DNA from 2 places in the Alteromonas macleodii ATCC 27126 genome. Region 1 is predicted to be linked to the other one. Evidence: predicted binding sites of a transcription regulator. Region 1 holds the regulator's gene; the other holds the start of a gene.
The links. The regulator LexA, encoded in region 1, represses DNA repair genes until DNA is damaged. The targets are predictions, from matches to a motif close to TACTGTATNNNNATACAGTA.

Region 1 (12,026 bases):
TGTAGTCACGTCGTTGAAGAGCGCAAGCAGGTGGTTGTTAGCAACGCGCAAGAAGATCCACGGTTTATGCATAATCCTCTCGTCACCGGAGAACCTCACATTTGTTTCTACGCAGGAACGCCGATCGAGATAAATGATCAGGTAATCGGTGCCGTATGTTTAATTGATACCGTGCCAAGAGAAATAGACGCAAAACACTTAGAAGTTTTAGAGAGAATAGGTGCTTTGGTTAGTCAGCATATTTCGCTTTCAAGAGAACACGAAGCGCTTAAACGCGAGCATGGGCTTATTGAGAAGTCTCCTATTGTGTTGGCAACGTGGCGCTATGATACGTCGTTGAGGCTGGTGTATATCTCGAAAAATAGTGAGCGTGTATTGGGAGTTTCACCCCAAGATTTGCTCACTGGAACGGTGGCATTGAGTGAGGTGCTGTCTGAGGAGGCGGAGGGTGATTTTACCTTTGCTATGCAGGCCCACATGGAAGGTGTTGAAACGCACACCTGCCGTCTTCAGATAAGGACGCCAACGCGTACTATTTGGGTGAGCATGATATCAACGGCAAATTTTCGCGAAGACGGCATGTTGTACTCGGTTCAAGCATTTTTGTTTGACACTAGTGACCAAAAGTATGTGGAAGACAAGCTCAATAAAACCAATCAGCGGATGCGTTTATTACTCGAGGCTTCAGAGTTAGGAACATGGGACTGGAACTTGGCCGCCGATGTTAATCAAGTCAACAAGCGCTGGTGCGACATTGTTGGTCTTGAGTATGAATACTATGACAGTGGCTCCCGCTTTTTTAGACAGCTCATTCATCCCGCGGATTACGTCAAAGTTGAAAAGCAGCTCAACATGCATCTAATTGGTAAGAGCAAAGTCTTTAACACCACATTTCGCATGAAACACACTGATGGCTCTTGGGTTTGGGTTGAAAGTTATGGGAAAACCGTTGAGACAGATGCCCAAGGTAAGCCGGTTCGTATAGCAGGTATTCACAGAGATATAACGCAGCGAATGGAAAGCGAACTGCATGAGAGAAAGAAAACCCAGCTCCTTCAATTTATCAATAAAACCCGGGCATCATATCTCCAAAACAATGACTTGACGATGGCGTGTCAGTCCGTACTGGCTGAACTCATAGATATCTCAGATAGCCAGTTTGCCTTTGTCGGCCAAATGAAAGGAGACGGTAGCTCATCTAGACTTTTCATTCATGCGATTTCTGAAATTGTTTGGGATAACAGTAGCTTTTCTCAATATGCAGAGTACAAAAAACGAAACCTCTACTTTAGCAACTTCGATAACCTTTTTGGAACCTCAATTTTAACGGGAGAAGTTACCATTAGTAATGCGCCAAACAGTCACCCTAATTCCAAAGGTGTTCCGCACGGTCATCCGCGCATTAGCCGATTTTTAGGCCTACCAATAAAAGTGAAAGATAAAGTAGTGGGAATGGTCGGTTTAGCGAATAAGTTTGATACCTACACTGACGAAGATGCTGAGTTTCTACAGCCCTTTTTAGATGCTTTGGCTGGCTTGTTCTACGCAGTAGAGCTTGAGGAAGCCCGAGCCGTTGCTGAAGAGAAGCTTAGGCATTTGGCGATGACTGATTCTTTAACGGGCCTTTATAACCGACGCGCGTTCCTTGACGAGTGCATCTCATTTTCAAAACAACATTGTCGAGGATGTGTTGCTATCGTCGATATTGATCACTTCAAAAAAGTAAACGATACCTACGGTCACGATGCTGGAGATCAGGCGCTTATTGCTGTTGCGAGAAAAATAGCTAAACATAATCAAGCGCCAAATGTCGTGGCTCGATTAGGAGGAGAAGAGTTTGCAATAGTCATGATAGGTGACAAGAAAGAAGAGATCCATAGGCAGCTAGAAGCACTGCGCATTGCTGTTGAAGAAGGAAGGGTGACCTACAAGACAGACACGATGAATTTATCGATCAGCATCGGCGCAACATTTATCAAAGACACCTTTGAGGCGGATTTCAGCGCCCTCTTATCGCTTGCTGACAAGGCGCTGTACAGAGCCAAGGAGCAGGGCAGAAACCAAGTCGTATGGGATGAATAATAATAGTACGTGGCTTCGCCTACATTAAATATAAGCGTATACGCTCAAGGCGCTGTTGCTAGATTGATAAAGTTAAGTTATAAAAAACGAATATTTTGTTAAACTTAATAATTAGGCTTGTTTTGAGCTTTTAACTAAAAAGCCGACATGCCTTTTAAATCAGGGACGATGTATGAAAACTTCGCGCTTGGGTTTTTCTGGCCTTTTTTCTCTTTTAGCTCTAACTGCGTGTGGTGGTGGAGGTGACTCTGATTCTTCTCCACCTACAAACCCACCACCTCCACCTGAGCCGACAGCACTAGAAATTTTATCAAATCCTTTAGATTACTCAGAGTCACGACTAAACTCGGCGGCAACCACCTATGCTGATGCGAACTACAGTGGAGAAACGAAAGTCTCTACTGTGGATATCAGCGCAGTACAAGAGGTTTACATCACGCTCTTTGGTGACCATACAAGTGGCTCACCCTATGTAGATCAATATGATATCTACACCTTCCTAGATGAGAACGGCAACGTTGAAGGTACGACCGAGTGCTATGAATCAGGATCAGTAACATACTCAGGTAAGCTTGATGAAGACATGGGTACAGGAACGATTACTGTAGATTATGATCAGTGCATTCAATATTACGACTCCACTCGGTATGACGGACAATTTTCGCTAGTTATTACTGACGCAGGTGAAAACAGCTCCGAAGTAACGTCTTATTTCACTACTTTGTCTATGCTAGACGGTGGCGTGCGCACAACATTAAAAGGCTACTTAAGTGTTGATTTTCGCTATCGCCCACAAACAGGTACGTTTTATGAAGAGACGAGGCAGTATCTTACTGTCACGCACAATGGTGAAACTTACAAGGTCAGTGGCACATCAGCAGAAGGGGTGACAAACAACACCTTCGTGTCTGAACTTAATGGTTCAATCTACATTGCGTCTAAAGGCAAATTGGACTTTGCATATTCTTCTGATCAGGGCGACCTTCCCTATTCGTCATCTGGCTCGCTGGTCGTAAAAGGAGATAAAACGGCTGGAATTGACGTTATTGATGGCGCAGTTCGCTATGGCGAAGATAACAACGGCGATGATATTTACGATGTAGGTGTATACTTTAATAATCTAACAGCGTTTGCCAGCGGAAATCATACTGGCCTTGCGCTTTCAGATATCGATGCGATATCCGTACCTCCTGTAGTGAATCAGCCTTATTACTATGCCTATGAGACTGTCTATACCACAGATGAAGTCACCGTTGAGCCTGGCTACTATCATGATTCAGATACTCCCGACTCAGAGCTGGTGATTTCGTTTCGCTGGTATGTAAATGGTGTAGTCCTTGACGATGTTAATGGTACCACGCTGCCACCTTACAGCGCAGTCTTCGGTGATGAAGTTAAAGTTACCATGGTGGTGTCAGACGGTATTAACGTTGTCGAATCCCAGCCTACTTTCGTTGAGATCGGCAATTCTCCTATGACGCTCACTGCATCGAATATGCCTGAAGTAGTAACTGCGGGCGGATACGTAGAGTTTACCGTATCGATGAGTGACCCAGACAGAGTTGACGATGACGTCGCGGGAGAGCTTATTTCAGCGCCTCCCGGTGCTTCGTTAAATGCGGAAGGTCTGATGACCTGGAATGTACCTGCGAATCAACTTTTCAACGCTCAAACTTATATGTTTAGTTTCGCTAGCTTAGACGGAACTGAATCCCAACAAACGCTCGAAATCACTTCTTATGCGGACAAGGCCCCGGCTTATGCTCGTACTACTGTGATGACACCAATTTATAATCACGGCTTTGCTATTGCTTCGACCAATGGTGTAAGTGAACTTATCACGGTAAATGCTCGCAACGTGGGCGCATTTTCGCTAGAAGGCAATACGCTTAAAAATACCTATGTGTATCCGTATAAACTGCCAACTAAAGGCGAAATTAGAAGCGTGCATACCCAAGATGTTGATGGTGACAATAATGATGAAATCTACCTTCTTACTCAACAGGGATTGTCTGTAATAAAAGACCGCGAAAGTAACGCAGAAGCGGTGTTTATTATTGAAGATAGTATTATTTCTGGCTTATTTTACGACATCAATGGTGACGGAGTTGATGAAGTTGCTTATTTATATGGGAGCGAATATTACAATGCGACTTCTATTGCCATTGTAGATGTTCGCACAGGTGAGCAGTTGCAACAGTACGATATTGACGGCGTCAATAACCTTTCTTTTGGTAACGTAGATGATGACGCATCGATAGAAATGGTAACGAACAATGGTTATGTATTTGATATCGAAAGCGGTGCCAACCAATGGCTATACGGTAGCGGGTTCAGCGACGCATTTGTTGTGCTGGGTGATATGAATAACGATGGTGTAGATGAAATCATCGGTGCCGATAGTTGGAATGATATCTCAATCTACTCAGCAGTATCGAAAAGCAGTTTGGCAACGGCGGAACATGGTGACATTTGTGATATCGCCTATAGTAAAGAAAGCCCAGCTACAGAAGGAATAGTGGTTGTCTCCGAGTGTCAGTGGGGACAAGTTAGAGGTTTTGCATTAGAAGCGGGACAAATCTCTGAGCAGTGGGCTCTTAACCACAACACTTACAGTGGCATGTCACTTCTCATTGACGATTTAGACAATGACAATGTGGACGACATTATTTGGACTGGTGAGAACCAAATTTTAGTAGCGCAACAAGATGCCAACGGTGAATATGCCTTGTCAGATATAAAAGGTGCGCCGCGCGCGAGTAGATATCATGCCGCGGGTTGGGCACCTTATGGCGATAATGATGAAAGAGCCGTCTTTGTTAGCGATACAAGTAGTTACGAATCATCTATTCAGATTTTATCGGTAGATAAAGAGGATAACTTTGCGATAAGTGCTGAGGTTGGCGAAGATGTCTATAACTATAGCAAACCGGTCGTTACAGACTACAACAATGACGGTGTGGGTGAGTTACTAATAGGGGCACTGGATTATAGTTCGTCGTTTAATGTCGTGAGACTTACAGATAACGCTATTCAGTGGACACTGAACAATAATCAGAATAGTGAAATTTCGTTTATTGAAGCCATTGACGTAAATAACGATAGTTACGCCGATGCAGTTATTATTGAGAACAATCGACTTAAAGCGTTTGATATCGAGAATCAGGTGCTTATCGACTCAATCATTAACGATTTTTCAATTAATGCGCTTGCTGCCTCTGAAAAAGACGGTGTGCATTATTTTGCTGTTGGGGGCTATAGTTCGCTCAAGCTCTATAAAATGCAGGATGGTGAATTTGTTGGATTGAATGAATTGGAAACCAATTGTGACCAATTGCTCACGGTAAATTTTGATAGTGATAGCGAACTTGAATTTGCGTGTTTAAATAGAAACTACAACACCATCAATGTTTATGACGTGGCGAGCGATGCATTAGAACTCAAAGACGCTATAGCACCGTCATTCTACCCTCAGTATATAGCGGCTGTTCCAACGACGTCGTCTAATCAGTCGATTCTCGCTATCTACCAGCCTAACGAGAATGACTATTCGTACAATTATTATGACAGCATCGCATATCGCGTGGTTGAGGTTGATAATAAAGGCAATGTGGTGTGGCAAAGCCCTGGACTTGGGCTCGATAATGTTGAAGGCATGCGCACACGTCAAAATAGTGATGGGGAGCTGGAGTTACAAATTAGTAACCCGAACATGGCTCTTCTCGTAAAATAAGAGGAAAGCACTTGTCGTAGGCTATTGCAGATCGCAAAAGACGCGGCAAGTGCTTGTTATTTAGTTTTAGGTGTATATACTTACAGGAACTGTATGAACAGACAGGTCTTTTATGCGCCCACTCACAGCTCGACAAACCGAAGTTTTAGAACTTATTAAAACAACCATGTTAGAAACGGGAATGCCGCCTACTCGTGCGGAAATAGCCCGTCAGCTTGGCTTTCGTTCTGCTAATGCAGCAGAGGAACATTTGAAAGCATTGGCGCGTAAAGGCGTGATTGAAATTTTGCCTGGTACGTCTCGTGGCATTAAGCTCAATATCCCTCTTGATAACGACGCACAAGAAGAAGAAGGCCTACCGTTAATTGGGCGTGTTGCAGCCGGTGAGCCGATCTTGGCGCAAGAGCATGTTGAATCGCACTACAAAGTCGATCCTGCACTGTTTCAACCCCATGCCGACTTTTTGCTACGCGTTAACGGTATGAGCATGAAAGACATTGGTATTTTAGACGGTGATCTTCTCGCTGTTCATCGCACCACTGATGTACACAACGGTCAGGTGGTTGTGGCGCGTGTCGATGAAGACGTCACCGTAAAGCGTCTAGAGAAACGCGGGCGTGAAGTATTGCTTCATGCTGAGAATGATGAGTTTGCACCAATAAAAGTTGATTTGGCGACTGAACATTTTGCGATAGAAGGCATTGCGGTGGGTGTGATCAGAAACGCTGACTGGATGTAGTATTTTAGCTTGTTTGTATAAAAGCGGCGCGTTAGCCGCTTTTTTTATGTCTTTTGTTCCTGTTTTTTTCTTCAATCTGCCAACTTAGGTTTTATCCTGCCCAGCAAACCTGTTGGTTTTCTGCGCGCTTATTTTTATCATTACTCACGTTATTCTTTCTATGAATGCTTCAAGTATTTTCCATTTTTTATTTTGAATTTTGTTTGAAATCGACATTGAGTAATCGATTACTTATTGATTTCTTAACTAGTTAGTCGAGCATTTACTTTAACCCCGTGTTCAAAATGCCTGTTTGATTCCAAGGGCATCTCACAGCAATGGCTTTCTCTTTTTGCACGTGAAATCCCCCGCGACCATTTTAGTAAATGATTAAAAATTAACCACTTCGTTAAATTTTTAATAGAAAAGACTAGACGGCACGACATTATTGCGCAATTCTTATACAGAGATTAACAAAATAATAACAATGACTCTAAATTTGTTTTACAAGTTGAGGTTATGGGTCAATCGTTCGCAAACCATTTGGTAGGGCATCGCGCAAATTAATCAGCGTCTTTGACCACGCCATTACGGAGGTGCTGAGTGAAACAACTAACGACCGTTTTCGCAAAATGGTGTTCTAGTATACCAATTTTGCTTTTTTCCCCTTTGCTTTTTGCGCAAGAAGCAAGCGAAGAAGCCTCTTCGCTTAATTTGAGACGCGGTGCTACCGACATCAGTGGGCAGGTATACGACCTCCATATGTTGATGTTCTTCATTTGTGTAGGTATCGCGGTTGTAGTTTTTGGCGTGATGTTCGCCTCAATGTATCTACATAGAAAGTCCCGTGGCGCCAAGCCAGCGAATTTTCACGAAAACGTGAAGGTCGAAATTGCTTGGACCGTTATTCCTTTCCTTATTCTTATCTTCATGGCGGTACCCGCAGCGAATACTCTAATTGCTATGGAAGACACGTCTGAGCCTGACATGACGGTGTTAGTAACAGGCTCTCAATGGAAATGGCATTACAAGTACATGGATAGCGATGTAGAGTTTTATTCTTTACTCGCCACTCAGCGCGAGCAAATAGAGAACAAATTCCAGAAAACAGATAACTACCTGCTGGAAGTTGACCGTCCCTTGGTTATTCCTACTGGGAAAAAAGTACGCTTTCTTATTACCTCTGACGACGTTATCCACTCTTGGTGGGTTCCTGACTTTGCCGTGAAAAAAGATGCCAACCCCGGCTTTATTAACGAGTCTTGGGCCAAGGTGAATGAGCCGGGTATTTATCGCGGACAATGCGCAGAGCTTTGTGGTAAAGACCATGGCTATATGCCGGTTGTGGTAATTGCTAAAGAACCCGCCGAGTTTGAAAAGTGGATGGGCGAACAAGAAGAGATTGTTCGTAAAGCAAAAGAAGAAGAGCAGCGTCTACTTTCTATGAATATGTCTATGGATGAACTGATGAAAGAGGGCGAGCGAGTATACAACGCAACGTGCGCTGCTTGCCATATGCCAAATGGTGAAGGTTTACCTGGCGTGTTCCCGGCATTAAAAGGCAGCAAGATGGCACTAGAAGATCAGCAAGGTCACATTGACATCGTGCTGCATGGAAAGTCAGGAACAGCCATGCAAGCGTTTGGAAAAATGCTGAGTCTTAAGGAAATTGCCGCCGTAGTCACTTACGAGCGAAATGCCTGGGGCAATAAAACTGGCGATATGGTTCAAGCCAAAGATGTAAACGCAGTGGCAAACGGAAACTAGGAGCAGACAATGAGCAAAGCAACTGAAGTTATTTCGCCAGATACCTCTGCGCCTCATGACGGTCACCTACATGATGACCATGAACACCACGATCATATTCCTAAAGGGATAACGCGTTGGTTGTTTACCACTAACCATAAAGACATAGGCACACTTTACCTGTGGTTTGCCTTTATTATGTTTTTAGTTGGTGGTGCGATGGCCATGGTGATCCGCGCTGAACTATTCCAACCCGGTCTACAAATTGTAGAGCCAAACTTCTTTAACCAAATGACTACGGTACACGGGCTTATCATGGTATTTGGTGCAGTAATGCCAGCCTTTACTGGGCTCGCAAACTGGCTTATTCCCATGATGATCGGCGCCCCTGACATGGCGTTACCGCGCATGAATAACTGGAGCTTCTGGATTTTACCAGGTGCCTTTCTCATTCTATTGAGCTCGCTCTTTATGGAAGGCGGCGGCCCTGCTTTTGGATGGACTTTCTACGCGCCCCTTTCAACGACTTACAGTGGCGATTCGACAGCGTTGTTTGTGTTCTCTGTTCACATCATGGGTATTTCATCCATTATGGGTGCGATTAACGTGATTGTGACCATCTTTAATATGCGTGCGCCAGGCATGACCTGGATGAAAATGCCGCTGTTTGTATGGACGTGGCTTATCACGGCATTCTTGCTGATTGCGGTAATGCCAGTGCTCGCCGGTGCGGTTACCATGGTGTTAACTGATAAGTTCTTTGGCACGAGCTTTTTTGATGCTGCTGGTGGCGGCGACCCGGTTATGTTCCAGCATATTTTCTGGTTCTTCGGGCACCCTGAAGTGTACATTATGATCTTGCCCGCTTTCGGCATTATCTCGCAAATTGTTCCTACCTTCTCTCGAAAGCAGCTGTTTGGATACGCGTCTATGGTTTACGCCACGGCGTCGATTGCGCTGCTCTCTTTTGTTGTGTGGGCTCACCATATGTTCACCACGGGCATGCCGGTGTACATGGAAATGTTTTTCATGTTTGCCACCATGCTTATCTCGGTGCCTACTGGCGTAAAAGTGTTTAACTGGGTAGCGACCATGTGGCGCGGCTCACTGAGCTTTGAAATGCCAATGATGTTCGCTATTGCCTTTATTGTGCTGTTCACCATTGGTGGGTTGTCAGGGCTAATGTTGGCGATCACGCCCGTGGACTTCCAATATCACGACACTTACTTCGTTGTAGCCCATTTCCACTATGTACTGGTAACTGGCGCGGTCTTTTCCATCATGGCTGCGGTGTATTACTGGTTGCCTAAATGGACGGGAAAAATGTATGACACAGCTTTAGCTAAATGGCATTTCTGGTGCTCACTGGTATCGGTCAATGTGTTGTTCTTCCCTATGCACTTTGTGGGTTTGGCTGGTATGCCACGCCGTATTCCTGACTATGCATTGCAGTTCGCTGATTTTAATAAATGGATAAGCCTGGGTGGTTTTGCATTCGGTTTATCTCAGCTCATCTTTCTTGCCCTGCTTATCAAGGCATGCAAAAAGCAAGGTGAGCCGGTATCAGCGCAAGTTTGGGACGGCGCAGAAGGATTGGAATGGGAAATTCCATCACCCGCTCCTTATCACACGTTTGAAACGCCACCTGTCGTTAAGTAACGGTAGGTGGAGTTGTGAATAGGTCATTCCTTTCAACCGGCAAAAGCCGATGGGAATGACATTCACACATTGCAGGTGGTGAGGGAGATAAACGACTAAACAAGCGTTTACCAACCTTCATCTATGGATTTACCCGGAGGTCACGTGATGTCACAGCAAAGCGCAAACAACAAGATGGTTATTAAACTTGTTGCTATTGTCATTGGCATGTTTGGCTTCGGCTTTGCCCTTGTTCCCTTGTACGACGTATTTTGCGACGTTACGGGAATTAACGGAAAAACCGAAGGCACGGCTGCGGTTTATCAATCGGTTGAGATTGATGAGTCGCGAGAAGTGACCGTCGAGTTTATTACTCGCACAAATACCGGTATGCCCTGGGAGTTTCGTGCTGAAACCAAGCGCGTGAAAGTGCACCCTGGCGAACTTAATACGGTATCGTTTTATGTGAGAAACCCTGCATCAAGCAATATCGTAGCTCAGGCCATTCCCTCTGTATCCCCCGGAACGGCAGCACTGTACCTGAACAAGACTGAATGCTTCTGCTTCAATCAGCAGCCATTAGATGCGGGTAGTGAAGCCTATATGCCCATGCAGTTTTATGTAGACCCTCAGCTACCTGAAGAAATTACGTTTTTTACCTTGCAGTACACACTCTATGACGTCACAGCGCGAGCCAGTGACCTAACGACAACACCGAATCCCTTTATGGCTTCAACACCATCAAATGGCGAATAGGCCGAAGGGGTAAGGAGAAGAAAATGCAACCCGAAGTACAGAATCACGAATACCAAAAATATTATGTACCCGCACAAAGTCCATGGCCCATCGTAGGGGCCGTTGCTCTATTTCTTATCGCCGTAGGTGCGGGCAATTATGTGGTGCAAGCAACCAAAGGTGAAACAGGCTATGGCGGTCATATCCTTTTAGCGGGGATAGCAGTATTGCTCGTTATGCTTGTAGGTTGGTTTAAAAATCAAATAGATGAATCTATGGCAGGGCTTTACAGCGATCAGCTGGGGCGTTCATATCGACAAGGTATGAGCTGGTTTATCTTTTCAGAGGTGATGTTTTTCGCTGCGTTTTTCGGCGCCCTCTACTACGCGAGATTTATTTCCGTTCCGTGGCTGGGCGGCGCATCGAATAACGCTATGACCAATGAGGTCTTATGGCCGACCTTTGAGGCCATGTGGCCGCTGGTGTCAACGCCAGGCGGCACTACCACACAGGAAATGAGTGCTGCGGGGTTGCCCACAATCAACACGGTTATCTTGCTTATCTCATCTATTACACTGCACTTCGCTCATGTGGGACTAGAGCAAAACAAACGCAAACAGCTAACCCTAATGCTGGGTATCACTATCTTACTTGGATGTGGGTTCTTGTTCCTACAGGTAGAAGAGTACATACATGCGTATCGCGACTTGGGGCTTACGCTTCAGTCAGGCATTTACGGCAACACCTTCTTTATGCTCACAGGGTTTCACGGCATGCATGTGACCCTTGGCACCATCATTCTAATTGTACTGTTTTTTAGGGTCTTGAAAGGGCATTTCACGCCTGAAAACCACTTCGCGTTTCAGGCGGGGAGCTGGTACTGGCACTTTGTAGATGTAGTGTGGGTCATGCTCTACATCTTTGTTTACGTACTTTAAAAGGAATCCCCAAACTCAGTAAGGCCTTGGGTTTGGGGTAATTAAACCGGTACCAATAGCGATAAGAATAATAATAACAATGACGGCAGAAGTGAGCACGCGTCGACCAATGTACTTACTCATAGGGCCCTTAGACGTGTCATTTTTCATCATGATTCGCATCGCCATGAACAAATTCACAATCATGTACAGCACCAACGCAACAAGGACTATTTTTATCAACATATTCACCTCTGTTTTTATTCTAATTTTGCATGGTGCGAAATAATCATGTTTTCTCGCACTCGCCACGTTATTCCTTGGTTACTCACGGGCTTTAGTGTGGCGATTATGTGCGGTTTAGGGTACTGGCAACTTGATCGCATGGTCCAAAAGCAACAACGTTTAGCTAGCATAGCGCAAAAGCAAAGTAATGGAACCTTGAGTTTAGAAGAGG
Region 2 (12,026 bases), 1.9 Mb from region 1:
CGTCAACAGTTGCTAGCACTTCTTTATCAAGGGATTCAGTCGGGCCGTCTCGCCATTCTAATTCGCCGTCTTTAAGCACAGGCTCTTTAGTGTAGAAGTCTAAGCCTTCACCACAAATGGTCTTAACATCGTTATGTAGTAGACCCGCATCAAGCAACTGTCTAATTAGCAATGACATACCACCTGCTGCAACAAAGTGGTTAATGTCAGCTGAGCCATTCGGGTAAATGCGAGTAAGAAGAGGCACAGCATTAGAGATATCTGAGAAGTCGTCCCAATTTACGATGTAACCTGCAGCGCGAGCTACCGCAATAAGGTGCATGGTGTGGTTAGTAGAACCACCCGTAGCAAGAAGACCTACAAGGCCGTTCACAATGGCTTTTGCATCTACAATGTGACCAATTGGCGTATAGTTGTCGCCAAGGTCAGTTAAGCGTGTTGCTTGAACCGCAGCCGCTTTTGTTAGCGCATCGCGCAAAGGTGTGCCCGGATTAACAAACGACGAACCCGGAAGGTGCAAGCCCATCATTTCAACCACTAGCTGATTCGAGTTTGCCGTTCCATAGAACGTACAGGTACCCGCAGAGTGGTAAGATTGAGATTCAGCTTCAAGCAACGCGTCACGCCCTACTTTACCTTCGGCAAATTCTTGACGAACACGGGCTTTTTCTTTGTTTGGAAGACCCGATGGCATTGGACCGGCTGGCACAAAAACGGTTGGCAAATGACCAAACGTTAGTGCGCCCATTAGTAGCCCAGGAACGATTTTGTCGCAGATACCTAGCATCAGTGCGCTATCGAACATGTTGTGAGAAAGCGCAATGGCAGCCCCCTGAGCAATGTTATCACGGCTCATTAGGCTTAAGTCCATGCCAGACTGGCCTTGTGTAACACCATCACACATAGCAGGTACGCCACCTGCGAACTGGGCTACGCTGCCTACCTCTTTCACTGCATCCTTAATGAGCGCAGGATACGTCTCGTAAGGCTGGTGCGCTGAAAGCATATCGTTATACGCAGACACAATTGCCACGTTGGCTTTGGTCATTGAACGAAGATCTGATTTTTCGCTTGTTCCACATGCTGCAAAGCCGTGAGCAAGGTTACCGCATGACAACACACCACGGTGTGGTCCTTGACGTCGTGCACTCTCAATTTTTTCTAGATACGCCTTACGCGTTTCTTTACTACGCTCGATAATTCGTTGCGTAACTTCAGCAATTTTTGGATTCATGTTTGTCTCCTATGGCGCCCACATCAAAGTAACCGGCGCGCGGTTAACTACGGCGGTGATGGGCTTTTGCGCTTCGGTGGCATTTTCAATAGCATCAAGTAAGACTTGTTTTTTCTTCTCGCCTGTTAAATGCAAAAAGATATTACGGCTATTGAGTAACGCTGGTAGCGTTAATGAAATACGTTGATGAGGTGCTGTTGTAGGTTGAACAGCGATGCAGGTTCTGCCGCTGCTCATATCTAAGCCGTCAAGTACTTGTTCAGAGCAAGGGAAAAGCGATGCAGTGTGACCATCTTCCCCCATGCCAAGAATCAATGCATCAAAAGGTTGTGACATGCTAGCCAGATTTGACTCTGCGGCATTTACGCCTTCGTTTGCATCATCAGCATCGCTTTTCAATTCGATAAAACGAGCTGCTGCGGCTTTATTTTGAATTAGATTATTTTTGACTAGGCTGGTGTTGCTGGCCTCGTGGCCCTCTTCAACCCAGCGCTCGTCAGCAAGGGTGATATCAACCTTATCCCACTCAAGATCGGTTTCGCTTAGCTGTTTGAAAAGCGCCAGCGGCGTGCGACCACCACTCACTACAAGCGATGCGCGACCACGAGTTTTAATACCTGTTTTTAAAATGCTGACTAAGTCTTGCGCAAATGCGTCAGTCAATGCATCAGGTGTTTCGAATGATAGAGTTGTTAACGCCATATTACTTTTTCTTCCCTGTTTTGCTTTCGTACCAGCTGCGATTTTCGCGAGCAAGAAGACCTATAGAGTCTACCGGCCCCCACGTACCTGCTTGATACGGTTCTGGTGGCTCACTCGATTGCTTCCACGCTTCAAGAATTGAGTCTACCCATGTCCAGGCTTGTTCAATTTCGTCACGACGAACGAATAGCGCCTGATTACCCAACATAACTTCAAGAAGGAGTTTTTCGTATGCGTCAGGAATACGCTCATCGGCAAACGCTTCAGAGAAGCTTAAGTTAAGCTTCGATTTTTGTAGATCCATAGAACCAGAGCTAGTTAAGCCAGGCACTTTGTTCATTACAGTGATTTCTACACCTTCGTCTGGCTGCAGACGAATAACCAGCTTGTTAGGCGGAAGATTCTTGAAGCTGTCACCGAATAAGTTGTGTGGCTGACGCTTGAAGTAAATAACAACTTCACTCACCTTAGTTGGCATGCGCTTACCTGTGCGTAGGTAGAACGGCACACCAGCCCAACGCCAGTTGTCAATTTCCGCTTTAATAGCAACAAAGGTTTCGGTTTTACTTTGCGTATTAGCACCTTCTTCTTCAAGGTACCCAGGCACTTCTTCGCCTTTCACGAAACCAGAGGTATACTGACCGCGTACAGTGCTGTCATTAATATTAAACGAGTTAATCGGACGAAGCGCTTTAAGCACTTTCAATTTTTCGTCACGAATGCTGTCAGCGTCGAGCGTTGTCGGAGGCTCCATCGCTACCAAGCTTAGAATTTGTAGCAAGTGGTTTTGCACCATATCTCGCATTTGACCCGCGTCGTCAAAGTAACCCCAACGCCCTTCAATACCCACTGACTCTGCAACTGAGATTTGAACGTGGTCAATGCAGTTGTGGTCCCAGTTAGTAGCAAAAATAGAATTGGCAAAACGCAGTGATACTAGGTTTAGTACTGTCTCTTTACCAAGGTAATGGTCAATGCGGTAAATTTGCTTTTCGTCGAAGTATTCTGCAACTTGCTCATTGATCACTTTAGACGATGCCAAATCGTGACCAATTGGCTTTTCTAGCACAACGCGAACGCTTGAGTCGATAATTTTGCAGCTATGCAGGCCACGACAGATATCACCGTATATCGCCGGTGGCGTCGCTAAATAACAAACCATGGTGCGGCTTGGGTCAACGTGGTCGTCTAATACGCAATAGCTTTCAACGTCCTTCATGTCTACGCATGCATAGTGCAAACGCGCTTTCATTTTTTCCCAAGTGGCTTCACACAAGTTCTTCTCGCCAAACTTGATTAGGTTGGCATGAACTTCTTCAATATAGGCATCCAGCTCCATTTCTTGACGCGCAACACCCACAATAGTGGTGTCTGGGTGCATCAAGTTTGCTTTTTCAAGCTGATATAAAGAAGGCAACAACTTGCGTCGTGAAAGATCTCCCAGTGTACCGAAAAGTACAAAATCACAGGGTTCGTAGGAATTATCCAATACCATATTCGTCGACCTTTTAAATGTATGTGTCCGCGGCGTATTGTACAGTTATTTACAACACTAACGACTATTTTTACCGTATAGTTAACACCAAATGTAGTAAAATTACAACTTGTACCAACTATAGGATCTGAATCTTTACTGTTTCCCTCAGTTTACCCTCATTTAACCCGATTGAAATAACAAAAATTGTCAAAAAATTACATTTTTCTTGTCACAGACGTCACATTGGGTACTATTACGGGTGTACCTTACAATAAATTGTGCTAACTAATTGCTATATCTGTATGAACATTTTAGAAAAAATCACACAAAACCAAGCGGCATTCAGTAAATCTGAGAAAAAGGTAGCTGAAGTAATTCTAGCTAACCCACAAACGGCCATTCATTCGAGTATAGCAACCCTCGCTAAGATGTCGGATGTTAGTGAGCCTACCGTAAACCGTTTCTGCCGAAGACTTGATACAAAAGGCTTCCCAGACTTTAAACTGCATTTAGCGCAGAGCCTGGCTAACGGCACGCCTTATGTAAACCGCCATGTTGATGAAAACGACAGCCCAGACGAATATACCAATAAGATATTCGAGTCGACCATGGCGTCCCTGGAAGTGGCGCGCCAATCTGTGGATGTGAACGTGGTAAATCGCGTTGTTGATTTACTTACACAGGCACAGAAAATTTCATTTTTCGGCCTAGGCGCTTCAGCTTCAGTGGCACACGATGCACTAAATAAGTTTTTCCGCTTCAATGTTCCAGTGGTCTACTTTGAAGATATTCTGATGCAGCGCATGAGCTGCATGAACTGTTCAGATGGCGATGTTGTTGTATTGATTAGCCACACGGGCCGAACTAAAAGCTTAGTAGAAATAGCGCAAATTGCCCGCATGAACGACGCTACTGTAGTAGGAATTACCTCAGCAGATAGCCCGCTGGCACAAGAATGCAGTTACGTGTTATCGCTGGAAGTGCCAGAAGATACTGATATGTATATGCCTATGGCCTCTCGCATCGCGCAGCTCACGCTAATTGATGTACTGGCAACCGGCTTTACACTGCGCCGCGGCAACAAGTTCAGAGAGAATCTGAAGCGAGTAAAAGATACGCTGCGTGGTTCACGTTATGAAAAGCGTGGTGAGTAATTTTCTTCCCACGTGATCAAATAAGAACCACTTACCGTAGAAAAATTGGTTCAATAAATCAGCTAAAACGCCTAACTGGTCGAGCCAGTTAGGCGTTTTTGTTTAATTCATTCACATTTTTGTCAAATTCAACTATTATTCTGTAATAAAATTACGTAAAGCGATTACAGGCATACCGTATAAACGCGTAGCCTATCACTCTTTGTCTTTTCTAACTTAGAAACAGCGACGGAATCACATGACCAGAAGAACGAAAATTCTTGCCACCCTAGGACCTGCAACCGACTCACTTGAAAAGATTCAGGCACTTATTGCCGCAGGCGCAAACACTGTGCGCATGAACTTTTCACACGGACAAGCCGAAGATCACATTGAACGTGCAAAGCGCGTTCGTCAGGCAGCAAAGAACCTAGGTAAATACGTAGCGATTTTAGGTGATCTTCAGGGCCCTAAAATCCGTGTTGCTCGTTTTGCCGAAGGTGCAGTTCGTTTAGAGGTAGGCGCAAAATTCATTCTAGACGCTGAATTAGGCCGCGACGAAGGTGATATTAATCAAGTAGGTATTGATTACAAAGCGCTTCCTGATGATGTATCAGCAGGCGATATTCTGCTTCTTGATGACGGTCGTATTCAGCTTCGAGTAACAGGCGTTGAAGGCCGCAAAGTGATTACTGAAGTAACAGTAGGCGGCAAGCTTTCAAACAATAAAGGCATTAACCGTCAAGGCGGTGGTCTTTCTGCAGATGCACTTACCGAAAAAGACAAAGAAGACATTAAAACCGCCGCGAAAATTGGTGTTGATTACCTTGCAGTGTCATTTCCTCGCAGCGGCGCAGACTTGAACTACGCGCGAGAACTTGCCGAAGCAGCTGGCTGCTACGCAAAAATTTGTGCAAAGGTCGAGCGTGCTGAAACGGTGGCGTCTGACGAAGCCATGACGGATATCATCAGCGCTTCAGATGCGGTAATGGTTGCTCGTGGTGACTTGGGTGTAGAAATTGGCGATGCGGAACTTGTTGGTGTTCAAAAGAAACTGATTGCCCGTTCTCGCCAGCTCAACAAGGTTGTGATCACCGCGACGCAAATGATGGAGTCGATGATTGACAGCCCTATGCCTACACGTGCAGAAGTAATGGACGTTGCGAACGCTGTACTAGACGGCACTGACGCGGTAATGCTTTCAGCTGAAACAGCGGCGGGTAATTTCCCTATTGAAACAGTTGCAGCTATGGCTCGTGTTTGTGAAGGCGCGGAAACACATCCTAGCGTTAAAATTTCCAAGCACCGCATGGATCAGCAGTTTTCTTCTACTAGCGAGTCAATTGCTCTGTCTGCGGTTTACGCCGCGAACCACTTGCCAAGTGTTAAAGCGATTGTAGGTTTAACTGAAAGTGGAACTACACCAACGTTAATGTCTCGCATTACTACATCTCTGCCAATTATTGCGATGTCTCGTCACGAATCAACGCTTAACACGATGGCGCTTTGCCGCGGCGTTAAGCCGGTTTTCTTTGACTCTTCAAACAGTGAACCTGGCAAATTGAAGTACGATGTCATTGCATCACTTAAAGAGAAAGGGTTAGTGAAAAGCGGCGACAGTATCATCCTGACTTACGGCGATGAAATGGAAAAAGTGGGCGCGACCAATACCCTTAAAATCGTAGAAGTCGAATAGCAACGTATACACTATTAAAGCGAAGCAAATGCTTCGCTTTTTTTTGCCTGTAATTTACTAAAGCAGTGGTAAGCTGACGCTTATAATAAGAACACTCAACTAAGTCAGTATCAAAATTACAAAAAACATATCCAACAAAACAACGAGAATTCGTTAACACTCCTCGGGACAACAACGACAAAAATAAGGATAGACATGCAGCTCGTTTTCAATCACTACACACGTTTTTCAGCAATTATAACGCTCTTGGCACTTTTCACTCATAGCGTATGGGCAAATACACAGCACGTACACACCATGAAGCGTGTAGAAGTAGCTTCACAGAACGCTCCGTTACAGCCAATAATGATTCAAGGCCCCATGCCCATTGAAGCCGAATACTTTGCTGCGCTTTTGGATAACACTACAACAGAGTATTCAGGTAATGCGGTATTCTATAAAGGGACACTAGACGGGTATCCCATTGTGGTAGCTAAAACCGGTAAGGGTTTAGAAAATACAGCGGCCGCCACCGCCATTGGCATAGAGAGATACCACCCTCGCCTTATCATCAATCAGGGAACATCAGGTGGCCACGATCCTTCCTTAAAAGTTGGTGATATTGTTCTTGGCGAACGCAGTATTAATGCATCCAATTTTAAAACGCCTAAGCTGGCTCAAGGAGAAGGTTCTCATCCGTTTAATTGGCTACCGATGGATCTTATGGCGTCAGAAGGCAGCGCGGGAGAAGGAAGTAGCGCTAAGGACGCAGAAAAGTTGCGTTATTATTTAGGAGACAAACAGCTCATCAACCTAGCTCTATCGCTAGCCAAGCAGTACAAACGCGGGAACGTCGTTAAAGGAACGATTGGCAGCGGTAACTTTTGGAATAACGAGTTAGATCGAATAGCATGGCTCCATAAGAATATGGGAACGAGTGTGGAAGAAATGGAAACCGCTTCTGCAGCGCAGATTGCACATGCCTACCACGTTCCCTTTTTAGGTATTCGCGTATTGTCGAACAATATTACCAACCATGGTGAATATGACCCAACCACGGCCAAAGATTGTCAGGCCTTTGTTGAAAAAGTGGTAAGAGCTTATATTTCTGCGCTGTCGGAATAAAATTGGAAAACACTCAAACGAAAAACGCGCCCTACATTGTAAAAATGTAAGGCGCGTTTTCATGTATAACCTTTGTATTAGATTGCTTGAGCGGTATAAGTTTCCGCATCTTGACTAACATCATTCGCGTATTGAGTAAGATGATGATTTAGAATATTTTCGGCGCGCTCAACAAACTCATCACGCTTAAATTTCCAACCTCTTAAATCGGCTTGCTTAGCCTGTGCAATGTAGTGCTCTAGACGCGTTTTTCTCAATAGATGTGCCTTTTTCGACAAATCAAATTCTACCAATGAGAAGTTGCGCTGTACTTTTTGAATATCCATGTGAACGGGGCGCTGTTCGTCATCAGCTGATGCTTGGCTTACGGATAGCTTTCCTTGCCCAATTACACCGACTATAACAATGATTGCTGATACCACTAAGCCTGAATAAACCCACTTTAAAAAGTTCATGCCCCACTCCTTGAACGATTTTGCACTTGTATCGATAAGCTCGCTACAATCCACTTAATTAAAACTATTTATCACCAATGTATTGAGTCATTCGACTTTTTAAGTTTCTAGCTTTCACGTTGCAGCAGATGTTTTCTGCCTGACAATACATACTTTCGTCTATTCAATACATCAAGTAATTCACTCATATCTACTTAACCATATGCACCTTCCGCACCATATAGTTAATCTTTGTTTTTCAGTAATTTAGACCAACCCAAAACTTATACTAAAGTTGTATAAGGTACTTTCTACACACAGCAAGATAAAATTTTCCTTTCAAATTTAATAAACTCACTCCCCTTAATACTGTACACTCATACAGCATTAAGATATACCACAACAAGCAAAGTACTGGTATGGAATCTTGTTTTTTTTCAGACCGTCTACCACGTACATTTGCCTAGAGAAAGTGACCATTTGCGATGCATGACAAACTCATTCAAAAACTCGAAATTCTTTCAGATGCCGCTAAGTATGACGCTTCTTGCGCAAGTGGCTCCGCCGGTAAACGAAAAGCAGGTAAAACTGACAAAACAGGAATAGGTTCGCTCACAGGAGGGTCAGGGATATGTCACAGCTTTACCCCTGATGGACGATGCGTATCATTACTTAAGATCCTAATGACCAACTATTGCATATACGATTGCCATTACTGCATCAATAGGGTGTCTAGCAACGTTCAACGAGCGCGTTTTACCGTTAAAGAAACGGTTGATTTAACGCTTAATTTTTATAAGCGTAACTACATTGAGGGATTATTTTTAAGTTCCGGTATTGTCGGCTCTCCTGACCTGACTATGGAGAGCATGGTACGCATCGCGAAGTCTCTTCGCATTGATCACGGATTTAAAGGATACATTCATCTTAAGACCATTCCGAATGCATCTCCTGAACTACAGGCTGAAGCTGGCTTATATGCCGATAGGCTAAGTATAAACATCGAAATGCCGACACAAAATTCGTTGAACAAATACGCCCCGGAAAAAGACCTTGGTGAAATTCACGGTTCAATGAATACATTGAAAGACAAAATAAATGAACACAAAGTAGATAAAACCTACTCGGGTAAACGCCCACCTCGCTTTGCTCCTGGCGGACAGTCCACTCAGATGATCATAGGAGCCGATGACTCAAATGATAAAGTTATCCTTGGCACGAGTGTCAAACTGTATGGTCAACAAAAATTGCGGCGCGTTTACTATTCTGCATTTTCGCCCATCCCAGATGCGTCTGAAGTCTTGCCTCTTAAACCAGCCCCACTTATCCGTGAACACCGACTTTATCAGGCCGATTGGCTCCTGCGCTTTTATGGATTTGGTTTAGATGAAATTGTACACAACGACATGCTAGATATGGAGCACGACCCCAAGCTTGCGTGGGCGCTACGCAATCGCCACATATTTCCCATCGATTTAAACAAAGCTGACAAGCTACTTTTATTGCGAGTTCCTGGACTGGGAGCACGCACAGTACAAAAAATTTTGGCTATTCGACGTTACACAAAGCTTAGCTGGTTCGATCTCACAAAAATGCGTTTACCCTTACAAAAATTAAAACCGTTCATTACTGTTAGTGATTATTCCCCCGCTATCCATTTGCTCGATAGCAGTAACTTTGAACAGCAATTTAAACAACCAAAACAGTTTGAATTGTTCAGCGCCTAATCTAATTGGTACTACAATGAAAAAAGTAACAATTTCATCAGTGCCCGGATACGACGAATGGCGAAAAGCATCGAGAGAATGTCTAGCCCAACACATACCTCCGGAGAACGTTACATGGCAAACTTCGCAATCTAACCAAGACGACTTGTTTGCCGTGACCGATTCGGCCAACGCTATTGGTGAAAGCCAAACGAATTTCAGAATTCCCAGATCAGTTTTAACGCTGTTGAAGTATGCGTTATGCCACCAAGCCCCCGATCGTTTCGCTTTATGTTACCGCGTTTTATGGCGAGTAGTTTTCGAAAACAGAAACCTTATTCACTTAAAAACTGACGAAGATGTGTTGCGTCTCAACGTGCTGGCTAAAGCAGTAAAACGCGATGCATATAAGATAAGTGCTTTTTTGAGATTTCGAGAAGTTGTACTTGACGGACAAGAGCATTTTATTGCGTGGTATGAACCAGAACACTTCAGCTTGGAATTGAAGCTCGATTTTTTTCGGACTCGTTTTAAAAATATGTGTTGGTCAATACTTACCCCTTATCGAGCTGCGCATTGGAATACTAAAACACTTGTTTTGGAAGATAATCCTGACCCAAGTATTATTCCAAATGATGACAGAATTGAAAAATACTGGCTTACGTATTATGCAAATATATTTAATCCTGCCCGCGTAAAAACAAAGGCAATGTTAAGTTCAATGCCAAAAAAATACTGGAAGAATATGCCTGAGACGTCGCTTATTAACGATATGATACGCCACTCGGATGCTAGAGCACGTAAGATGATACTAAATGGAAAAAAGGTGGAGAATGGTGAATGAGTCCTCCTGACAAATATTAGCAGCTGTGCTTCCTTTGTTTATTGCGATTTGAAAAGCTCTGTAAAACGTGACCAGAAAAAAGGGGCCGAGGCCCCTTTTTTGTGTAAAGCAACAATGATATTAGTTCATCGCAGTTTCAGTAACTACACGAAGGTTGCTTTCAACATCTTTTACGTCAGACGCATTCTTGGCAATTTCCACAGCTAGGTCACGCTCAGCATCAGAATCAACGTCGCCAGTCAGTGTTACTACACCGTTTTCTACGTCAACATCGATGTCGAAACCTGAAATATCGGTATCCATAAGAAGACGAGTTTTGATTACTGTGGCGATTTTGGCGTCAGTTAACTCGCTTGTGCCTTCGTCAACAGTATCTTCCATGTCATCTGACATGTCGCCTTCCATATCTTTGTCAGAGACAACCGTTAGCTTGTTGTCTACAGACGTTACACCATCAATATTCGCTACTAGCTCTTCCGCTAGCTTTTTATCAACAGAGTTCTCAACCTTACCAGTAAGAACGACATTACCGTTTTTAACGTCAGTGTTAATGTCGAATGAATCAAGGTTACCATTGAACAACAGCGTTGCTTCTGCTTTGCCATCAATCCATGCGTCTTTGGCACCTTTCTCCCATTTGTTGTCTGTGTCCATGTCACCTGCATATGCAGCTGTAGTCAAAGTTGTAGCAACAATCATAGAAATAAGTGAACGTTTCATAACATTTCTCCTTTGTCGAAACTCGTAGATAGTCATGCCAATTCCTTGCCAACAAAATAAGGCATTGTTTTATATGATAAATATTAATATCCAGGGCTAGTTAAGTAAGTTTTGTTTTGCAAACTTTGCCTTTGTTTGAGAACTTTTTACTTAATTTTGTTAATGCCCAAAACTCGTCAACTTCACTTAACAAAAGCACCTATCAATTGTACTAAGGGATAACTTTTTGTCGTTGGCCGCCGCTAAGTTGCAGTGATACTTAGGTTAAACTTATTTCACAAAGCTGCCGTAGTTATAACGATTTGTGTCGCTTCACTAGCTATAGTCATCAATTTAGTTTTGCAGACAGAAGCAACAGGTGGAGTGTTTTTCGTTAATTAAACTCAAGGACCAACTAGACATGGATACTGCACTTACTGCTGTTTCAGTCTTATTTATAGCCGTAAGCTGGGCCCCTTTGCTTCCTTCTTCTCATTGGTTAATAAGAGTGTGGGAATTTCCGCGACTACAAATAGCAGCTATCATTTCTTTGTTAATTGCTGGGCATATTTTTGAATCAACCTATTACGCACAGATAGATAGCCTAGCAGTAATTATTGTCGCTGGATTAACAGTTAGCCTTATTTATCAGGTTATCTGGATCATTCCTTATACCCCTCTGTATAAAAGAGAAGTTAGGCACGTCGAGGTGGAGAGTGCGAGCCAAAAGCTAAGTGTTTTATCAAGCAATGTGTATATGCCTAATGACGATTTTCGCAAGCTCATTGAACATGTACGTAATAAGCAACCTGATTTTCTCGTAACGTTGGAATCTAATGAGAAGTGGCAGAAAGGCATCAGTGAAATTGAATCTGAATACCCGTATCGTAAATTTTGCCCACTCGAGAACCTCTACGGTATGCATCTTTATAGTAAGCTTCCCTTTGAAGAGGTCTCATTGCGATTTCTAATAGAAGAAGATGTGCCGTCTATGAAA

Region 2: the regulator LexA is predicted to act here: its motif matches at 8,148-8,167, upstream of MASE_RS11200 (putative DNA modification/repair radical SAM protein).

The regions. Positions count from the first base shown of each region.
Region 1 covers NC_018632.1:4,534,253-4,546,278, reverse strand. Annotated here, with positions in the region: gene MASE_RS19330 (sensor domain-containing diguanylate cyclase) at 1-2,082, shown strand, start outside; gene MASE_RS19325 (COG1470 family protein) at 2,255-5,815, shown strand; gene lexA (transcriptional repressor LexA) at 5,928-6,554, shown strand; gene coxB (cytochrome c oxidase subunit II) at 7,137-8,300, shown strand; gene ctaD (cytochrome c oxidase subunit I) at 8,310-9,938, shown strand; gene MASE_RS19305 (cytochrome c oxidase assembly protein) at 10,086-10,673, shown strand; gene MASE_RS19300 (cytochrome c oxidase subunit 3) at 10,697-11,590, shown strand; gene MASE_RS19295 (DUF2909 domain-containing protein) at 11,606-11,815, opposite strand; gene MASE_RS19290 (SURF1 family protein) at 11,861-12,026, shown strand, end outside.
Region 2 covers NC_018632.1:2,613,605-2,625,630, forward strand. Annotated here, with positions in the region: gene edd (phosphogluconate dehydratase) at 1-1,234, opposite strand, end outside; gene pgl (6-phosphogluconolactonase) at 1,244-1,936, opposite strand; gene zwf (glucose-6-phosphate dehydrogenase) at 1,938-3,431, opposite strand; gene MASE_RS11180 (MurR/RpiR family transcriptional regulator) at 3,716-4,567, shown strand; gene pyk (pyruvate kinase) at 4,806-6,242, shown strand; gene MASE_RS11190 (5'-methylthioadenosine/S-adenosylhomocysteine nucleosidase) at 6,438-7,346, shown strand; gene MASE_RS11195 (hypothetical protein) at 7,424-7,801, opposite strand; gene MASE_RS11200 (putative DNA modification/repair radical SAM protein) at 8,266-9,507, shown strand; gene MASE_RS11205 (TIGR03915 family putative DNA repair protein) at 9,524-10,330, shown strand; gene MASE_RS11210 (BON domain-containing protein) at 10,451-11,050, opposite strand; gene MASE_RS11215 (endonuclease/exonuclease/phosphatase family protein) at 11,451-12,026, shown strand, end outside.